One region of the Sinorhizobium sp. NG07B genome, then DNA from elsewhere that is predicted to be linked to it. Evidence: predicted binding sites of a transcription regulator. Region 1 holds the regulator's gene; the other holds the start of a gene.
What was found. Region 1 encodes LexA, which represses DNA repair genes until DNA is damaged. Its sites were predicted from a motif close to TGTTCNNNNTGTGTTCNG; they were not measured.

Region 1 (4,420 bases):
ACCATCGGCATCGTTGGCGCCTCGCGGATCGGAAGGCGGGTGATCGACCTGCTTCGCCCCTTCGATTATCGGGTGCTGCTCTACGATCCCTTGGTCGGGGAAGAAAGCGCTTCGGCTATCGGTGTCGAAAAAGCCGATCTCGAGACGCTGATGGCGCATTCGGATATAGTCTCGCTGCATGCGCCTTCTCTGCCCGAGACCCAGCACATGATCGACGGGCGGCGGCTGTCCCTGATGAAGAACGGTGCGACACTGATCAATACGGCGCGGGGTGCGCTCGTGGACGAGGCCGCACTGATAGACCGGCTGAAGACGGGCGCAATCAATGCCGTCATCGACGTGACGGATCCCGAGGTGCCGGAAGGAACGTCGCCTTTCTATGATTTGCCGAACGTCTTCCTAACGCCGCACATTGCCGGCGCCATCGGACTTGAGAGGACGCGACTCGGCGAAATGGCCGTCGACGAAATCGAGCGCTTTCTGGAAGGCCGGCAGCTGCTGTTCGAAGTCCGCAAGCACGACCTGGAGCGCATGGCATGAGCGATTTCGAACCGGGGCTCTGCACCGTCACCTTCAGGAGCTTGCCTCCGGAAAAAATCGTCGGCTTAGCCCGGAGCGCCGGTCTTGCGGCGATCGAATGGGCAGGCGACGCTCATATTGCTCCGGGCGACACGTCCAACGCCCGGATCGTCGGGCTCCTCAGCGCAAGGGCCGAACTGACGACATCCTACGGATCCTATGTCGCGCCACCGACTGACGACCTCATCGAATTCAGGCGTGCGCTCGAGAGCGCGATTGCACTCGGTGCCTCGAATATCCGCATCTGGCCAGGCACCCGCCGGCGCGATTCAAAGGACTACAGCGCAGGCGAAAGACGTGATGCCGCAAAGGCGATCCGCGACATGGGCGCCGAAGCCGCGCGCCACCGCGTGACCGTCTCGCTGGAATATCACCCGCAATCGCTGACTGACACGACCGACTCGGCAAGCCGCCTGATCGACGCGATCGCCCACGACAATGTTTATCTCTATTGGCAGCCGCGGCCCGGGCTGGAGCTCGGCGAGGCGCTCGCAGAGGTCGCCCGCATCGGTCAGCATGTATCTCATGTCCACGTCTTCGCCTGGGATCGAAATCGCAACCGTTTTCCCCTGGCATCGGCATCCGACTATTGGCGAAGCGTCCTCACGGCCCTCCCCGCATCGCGCTGGACCGGGCGACGCTTTGCAATGCTGGAATTCGTCGCCAATGACGATCCCGCCGCCTTCATCGAGGACGCCGCGACGCTCAAGCAAATTCTCCTCGAGTGACATCCACGACGGCCCCGATCCTCCCCACGCGAGACGCCGGGAGGGACTGGCGCGGGCGCTCAAATCCGCCTATATAGGTGAACGGCTGGGGTCGTAGCTCAGTTGGGAGAGCGCCGCAATCGCACTGCGGAGGTCGAGGGTTCGACTCCCTTCGACTCCACCAAACGACCTTTGTCCGACCCGGAGACATAGGTAACAGAACATCGCTAAGACATCAGCGACATCTCTGTAGCGGGCCGATCCGACGTGGCTCGTCACCCTCGGACGACCACCACTTCAGACTGTATTCGCAGCAGACCCATTGCGAACGCGAATTCCGTTAAGAAGCGAGCGACCCGAAGTCAGAGGGAGCGGTGTTTTCCACCCGATGTGCCGTCTTCCCGCCTTGCCCCTCGCTTGCCAAAGAGCCTGATTTGAGAGAGACTTAGCACCTGGCATCATTGCATATCGGCAACTCCCGCAAGTGGGGACTACCATGCCTCTCAAATCTCTGATCGCCGCCGCCTTAATCGCTCTTCTCACACTTTCAGGATGCGCCACGACAGGCGCTACGGGCAACACGACCTACACCCAGTGGTACGGCCCCTACCCTGAACCCGACTTCGACGTTCTTAGCCCCGGCGGGCTGCGCCTCGCCTACTAGGACGGCTTGTCAAGACGATGCACAGCGTCGTCAAAGGTGAGCAAACGCTCGCCTATGTGTGACGCTTGCCGCACGCAAGTCTTCACCACCATCGAAACCCGCAAACCGTCCGTGCCGCCCTGATAGCGGACGCGCCTCGACGCATGAGTTCACGGAATATTAAGTGCTTGCGGAACACATATGGAACGGATAGTTTCTGTTCTTGATTTGTTTCGCGAATCTGGAGTGACGCGCATGCTGACCCGCAAGCAACAGGAATTGCTTCTGTTCATTCATGAACGGATGAAGGAATCCGGGGTCCCGCCCTCCTTCGACGAGATGAAAGATGCGCTCGATCTTGCGTCGAAATCGGGCATCCACCGGCTGATCACTGCGCTGGAAGAACGCGGTTTCATTCGCCGGCTACCCAATCGGGCCCGAGCGCTCGAGGTCATCAAGCTGCCGGAAGCCTATTCGAGCCCAGCCCAGCCGCGGCGCGGCTTCTCGCCGAGCGTCATCGAGGGCAGCCTCGGCAAGCCCCCGGCACCGAAGCCGGCGCCAACGCCACCGGTCGAGAGCGCGTCTATGACAGTGCCGGTCATGGGCCGGATCGCCGCCGGCGTGCCGATTTCGGCCATTCAGAACAATACGCACGAGATTTCCGTGCCGGTCGAGATGATCGGCAGCGGCGAGCACTACGCCCTCGAAATCAAGGGCGATTCGATGATCGAGGCGGGCATTCTCGATGGCGACACGGTGATCATCCGCAACGCCAGCACCGCCAGCCCGGGCGACATCGTCGTCGCCCTGATCGACGACGAGGAGGCAACCTTGAAGCGATTCCGCCGCAAGGGCGCATCGATCGCACTGGAAGCGGCGAATCCGGCTTACGAAACGCGCATCTTCGGACCCGACCGCGTGAAAATTCAGGGCAAACTCGTCGGTCTGATCCGGCGCTATCACTAGGCCGATTTGGGTTCCTGTGCCGATCCTGTGTGCGGTCGTTTCGCGCGGTCGCGACGACAGAACTGTTCTCTTTGCCTTCCGTGATCTCGCTTACTGCGGCCGGCGTTTATTGGTCTCGGCGTCCGCCATGCCACCGGCAAGAAGCGCTCTCGTATTCCGGCCTGTTCAAAGCTGTTTGTGGGCGTCTTTTTTGAACGTCTCCCTCTTGCGCTCCACATGGATTCGTTTTAAACGCCCGCCATCGCTCGATTTTACGAGCACGAGAGGCCTCGTGGCGGAGTGGTGACGCAGAGGACTGCAAATCCCCTCCACTTTCAATAAAATCAATATCGTTTCTGAAAAAGCGGCCGAAAATACCTCGTTTTCCGTCGTTTTTGGCACATTGATTTTTCAGAGGAATTCAGAGTTTTCAGAAACGCCATCGGGCCGATTTTTACGTCAGTTTGTGAGCTCGAACACCGTCGCATCGTCGGCCCTCTCCCTTATGCCTTTGAACGACGGATGCCGGAGCTTGCCATCCTGTGTCCAGGCGCGATACTCGGCCTCAGCGACCAGCACTGGCTCGACGAAGACGGCCCCCTTCCTCTTCAGGTTCACCGCCGGCGAATCCGTCCGGATTGCCTCGAGCAGCTCGCGCAGCTTGGCTGACTCCGCGTACGTCCATCCGGTTCCGCAGCCGCCGACATAGACAAGCTCACCCCTCCTCCTTGCCGCCAGCAGCAGCCGACCGATCGCGCCGGGGACGGTTGACGGCTCGAAGCCGACGATCACGAAGCTGTCGCTGCGCACGCACTTGATCTTCTGCCAGTCGGGCCGACGGCCGGAGTGATATGGCTTGTCACGGCGCTTGGCGACAATCCCCTCGAGGCCGTGCTCGCAGGCGATCCGGAAGAACTCTTCCCCACTCGCCTCGACTTCCTCCGACAGCCGAATGACACCGGCACGGCCGGCGACGATCGGCTCCAGCAGCCGCCGGCGTTCGCTGAGTGGCAGCCGGCGCAGGTCGCGACCGTCGAGATAGAGGAGATCGAACGCGAAGAAGAGGATTTCGCGGGGATCGTGCAGACTGGGCTTCCTGCCGAGGGCACGCTGCAGCATGCCGAAGTCAGAGCGGCCGTGCTCATCGAGCACGACCGCCTCGCCGTCGAGGATTGCGGTCATCAGCCCAAGAAGCCGCGCCTCGGCAGCGATTGAAGGGAAGCGGCTCGTCCAATCGTAGCCGCCGCGAGTGATGATCCGCACGCGACCGGTCTCGATATGGACGGCCAGGCGGTAGCCGTCCCACTTCACCTCGAAGGCCCAGTCCCGCCCTGATGGAGGCCGATCGACGAGCGTTGCGACGCAAGGCTCTACCCGCGCCGGCAGAGGGTCCGGCGGCGCTTCTGGCGGCTTATTCGAGGATGCTCTGGCCATGAGCAATTAACGCGCGGATCAGGGAAAAAGCCTCATCGATGGGCCTTCCTCCATCCAGCTTCGCGCGCGGCCTCCTCAGAGCAGAACCACCATTCGCCGTTCAACAGGCTAA
Region 2 (4,420 bases), on a different contig from region 1:
ATGGTGAAGACGCTGATCGTTCCGGGTTTGTTCGGGTCGGGCGAGGGGCACTGGCAGCGCCACTGGCTCATCGATCAACCAGGGGCCACGCTCGTCGAGCAGGGCGACTGGAACCGACCGGCGCTTGCGGCTTGGCGAAGTGCTCTGGAGACAGAAATCGACAGGCATCCGTCGGTCGACATCGTCGCCCACAGTCTGGGCTGCCTGTTGGTCGCGGCCTTGGCCGGACGCCCGATTGTCGAGCGAATTCGAAGCGCGCTTCTGGTCGGCCCCTGTGATCTCGAGGAGACGGAGCGACTGCATCCGGGGGCGATCGCATTCGGGGGCATGCCGCGACAGCGGCTTAGCTTTCCAAGTCTCGTCGTCGGCAGTCTTAACGATCCCTATATGCGCTTCGACCGCTTACGGATCTTGTGTGAAGAATGGGGCGGCCGCCTCGTCGATCTCGGCCATGCCGGCCACATCAACATCGCGAGCGGCTTCGGCCGCTGGCCGGCCGGCTACGATCTGCTCCAGGTTCTGAACGGCGTGGCTAAAGACGACCGCTCGATCACTGCGCCGACAATGCTCGTCCGTCAATTGGCGCGTTCGGCTCCAGCGAGCCGGCAACGATCATTTTCCTAAGGCGCGTTCAAACGTATTCACGCTGCACACTTTGGGCGACATGCATTAACGCCACATACCGCGCATGCGGGCCCGGACATCGATGCGCAATTGCTGCGCATCACGCTGGCCAGCCGCAGCCGGCTTGGCAACGGGCCAGGCCGAGCACTCGAAGAATTGCAGAAGCGTTGCAGGTAGGAAGCGGCTGCGCGAGGCGTAGACATGCCGGTCGCCCTGGGCATGCTGACCGTGCGTAAAAAAGCGCTGCGGGGTGATCAGATGCAGGCTGTCCTTGGCGCGCGTCATGGCGACGTAAAGCAGACGGCGCTCCTCCTCGACCTCCGCCGTGCTGCCGACACCGAGATCGGACGGAATGCAGCCGTCGACGCAATTCAGCACGAAAACCGATTTCCATTCCTGCCCCTTGGCCGAGTGGATGGTCGAGAGGATGAGATAGTCCTCGTCGAGCAGCGGCACGCCCGCATGGTCGCTGGTGGCGTCCGGCGGATCAAGGGTGAGCTCGGTCAGAAAGCGCTCGCGCGACGGATAGCCGCTGGCGATCTGCTCGAGCTGCAAAAGGTCGGCCCTGCGGACCTCGGCGTCCTCATGGATCCGCTCCAGATGCGGTTCGTACCAGGCGCGGGCCGTGCCGATTTCCCCCGGCCAGCCGGTCCGGCCGGATCGCAAGCTCTGCAGCATGCCGGCGAAGGCCGTCCAGGCATCGCCGGAGCGCGGCGGGGCAGGGATCTCCGCAAGCGCCGCCAACGGTTCCGGATCGGCGGCGATCGCCTCGAGGACGCGCCCCGCCGTCTGCGGACCGACTCCGGGCAGCAATTGCATCAGCCGAAAACCCGCGACCCGGTCGCGCGGATTATGCGCAAAGCGTAGCGCCGCCAGCATGTCCTTCACATGCGCGCTGTCCAGGAATTTGAGCCCGCCGAACTTTACGAAGGGGATGTTGCGGCGGGTCAGTTCCACCTCGAGGGCACCGCTGTGGTGCGAAGTGCGGAAGAGCACCGCCTGCTGCTTCAGCAGCATTCCGCCTTCGCGGTTCTCCAGAACCAGTTCGACGACGTAGTTGGCCTGATCGGCCTCGTCGCGCACGGTCACGAGCCGCGGCCGCTCGGCCGATTCCCGCTCGGTCCAGAGGTTCTTGGTGAAGCGTTCGCGGGCCAGCTCGATGACGCCGTTTGCGGCAGCGAGGATCGGCTGTGTCGAGCGATAGTTCCGATCGAGCGTGATGATCTCCGCCGCCGGCGTGAAGCTTGCCGGAAAATCCAGAATGTTGCGCACCGTCGCGGCGCGGAACGCGTAGATCGACTGGGCGTCGTCGCCCACCACGGTGAGGCCCCGACCATTCGGCTTCAACGCAAGGAGGATCGAAGCCTGCAGCCGGTTGGTATCCTGATATTCGTCGACAAGCACGTGGTCGAACCGGCCGCCGACGTCCTCGGCGAGGACGGCGTCGCCCATCATCTGCGCCCAGTAGAGCAGCAGGTCGTCGTAATCGAGGACGTTCTGCGCCTGCTTGGCTTCGACATAGGCGCCGAAAAGTTCGCGCAGTTGCTTTTCCCAGGCAGAACACCAGGGAAAATTATCGCGCAGGACCTCGTCGAGCGGCTGTTCCGCATTGACGGTGCGCGAATAGATGGCAAGACAGGTCGCCTTGGTGGGGAAACGGTTCTCGCTTTTCGACAAACCAAGTTCGTGCCGCACGATGTTCATGAGATCGGCGCTGTCTTCCCGGTCGTGGATGGTGAAATCCGGATCGATACCGATTTCCCCCGCATGGTCGCGCAGGAGCCGCGCGCCGATGCCGTGAAAGGTTCCCGCCCAGGCAAGCGCGTCGGAGATCGTCCCGGCCTTGCCGCCGAGCACCTGGCCGCAGATGCGTTCGACCCTTCGGCCCATCTCGGCGGCCGCCCGGCGCGAGAAGGTCATCAGCAGGATACGTCGGGGGTCCGCACCGTTGACGATGAGATGCGCCACCCGGTGGGCAAGCGTGTTGGTCTTGCCGGAGCCGGCGCCGGCGATGATGAGAAGCGGACCACCGATATGGGCGTCCGGTCCGACACCGTGTGAGACGGCACTGCGCTGGCGCTCGTTCAGCTTTTCCAGATATGCGACGCTCATCCGGCTCGTCCCGCCTCCAGTTGAACAGGCGCGTCCTGTGAAGGCGGCGGGATTGCCGCGAATCGCGCGTGAACGGAAAAGGAACATAGCCGCAGTTCGACATGCCGCAAAGCCGCCAGCGGTCTGGATGATCAATTTCGGCCTGAACGGATGGTCGCTTCGCTATTCGACTCGCGTTCGCTGCGCGTCGGCACCCACCGGCTTTCGCGCCTGCTGGCGCCGCGCCATGGATCGGGCTTTTCTGCGGGCGATCCTCAACTCGGAGAGTGTCGGCTGCCACCATCCCCTGGAAAACGCCTCAGGCCCGGGCTCTCGGCGGGCCGGCCATGTCGCGACGAGTTCGGCAAGGGTCGGTGGGCGCCATCTCCCCCAGAAGTGGTCAGCGGTGTGATCCGCTTGCGGATAGTATTGCGCCAGCGGCGCCGGCTCGGCGACTTCGCCGGAGAGATCCACAAAGACGACGCTCCCATACTGAACGGTCGCAACCGGGCGGCCCAAGGGCGGCGGATCGTCAGCGGGGAGGGGATAGCGGCGGCGACGCCTTTCCGCGGCCCGCGCTCTCGCCGCTCTCTCTGCCTCGGAATCTTTTTCCGCATCTCGGCGGCGCTTTCTTTCCCGGTTCGCTTCGTCGAGCGGCCTCCTCGATCCGTGGCCAGTGTCGCTGCAGTTCCTCGTAGGACCGGAAGGGTACGCGCCAGACACGCCCATCCTCGTCCCAATGCGCCCAGGGAATTCCGCGCAGCAATTCGATCACCGATCTGGAATAGGGCGTTCGGATGCGCAGGTCGTCGCGGACCTCTAGATATGGGCTGACGATGGGCTCGAAATCATAGGCGTCGCGGCCTTTGGCGTCACCATGGATGTCGGCGCGCTCTGCTTCCCGTGCCAGCCACCGCTCGATACGACCGGCGGCCGTCGTTCCCGGCACGAACCAGCTCTTGCGTTCGTGTTCCACCGGGACCGTGGGAACTCCTCGCGAAATCGCTCGACGGTCGCTCGATCATAGGGAAAGGACGCGAACTCACCTTGCCGAGCCTCAACGTCGCGCTTCCACTGATTGTGCGGAACCATGACCGTCTCCACGCCCTTCAGGAGTAACGCTGCGCGCGGTCGCTTTCTTCGTCTCGATCGAGCCTCCCGCAGCCAGATGCTTTTCGGAACGGCGCGATGGAACCGGTCTCCTCGTCTGCGAGTTTCCCTCTTCACTAGGAGGAACGATGCCTAAGGTCACCGACACGATCACCCAGCCCCAGCCCCCGGACCGCCGGGTCGAGTGCGAGCGCGCGCTGGAAGAGGATTTTCAGATTTTCACGAGTCTGGCCGAAAGCGCCGGCTGGACGTGGCAGGAGATCGCGCTCGCGCTGATGGAGCTCACCGAAGACTATGTGATCGCGATGCGAATGGCCGCGAAAATGGCCGAAGCCACTCCCGTTCCCTTCCCAGGAAACAAGACGTTGCACTGATGGCAGGCGGCCCGACCTCGCGTCGTGGGATCACTCCCGCGGACGCACGGACAGTTTTTTCAGCATTGCGACGTCGCGCACGCCGGACTGATAAATGCGAATCAACCGTGCGGCGATTTCATTCGCTCTCTCGCCGCTGCTCTCCACACCCTTTTCCTCCAGGATCTGTTCGAAAATGCTGTGCAGCAGATCCACCTCTGTGGGGCCGAAAGTGCTGCACC

Region 2: the regulator LexA is predicted to act here: its motif matches at 2,805-2,822, upstream of CO664_RS12115 (ATP-dependent helicase).

The regions. Positions count from the first base shown of each region.
Region 1 covers NZ_NWTD01000001.1:1,676,073-1,680,492, forward strand. The annotation lists gene CO664_RS08015 (hydroxyacid dehydrogenase) at 1-540, shown strand, start outside; gene CO664_RS08020 (sugar phosphate isomerase/epimerase) at 537-1,307, shown strand; tRNA gene CO664_RS08025 (tRNA-Ala) at 1,395-1,470, shown strand; gene CO664_RS30630 (hypothetical protein) at 1,783-1,950, shown strand; gene lexA (transcriptional repressor LexA) at 2,185-2,895, shown strand; gene ligD (non-homologous end-joining DNA ligase) at 3,334-4,308, opposite strand; gene CO664_RS08045 (hypothetical protein) at 4,341-4,420, opposite strand, start outside.
Region 2 covers NZ_NWTD01000003.1:476,358-480,777, forward strand. The annotation lists gene CO664_RS12110 (alpha/beta hydrolase) at 1-624, shown strand; gene CO664_RS12115 (ATP-dependent helicase) at 670-2,736, opposite strand; gene CO664_RS31200 (hypothetical protein) at 3,248-3,691, opposite strand; gene CO664_RS12125 (hypothetical protein) at 3,954-4,199, shown strand; gene CO664_RS12130 (hypothetical protein) at 4,230-4,420, opposite strand, start outside.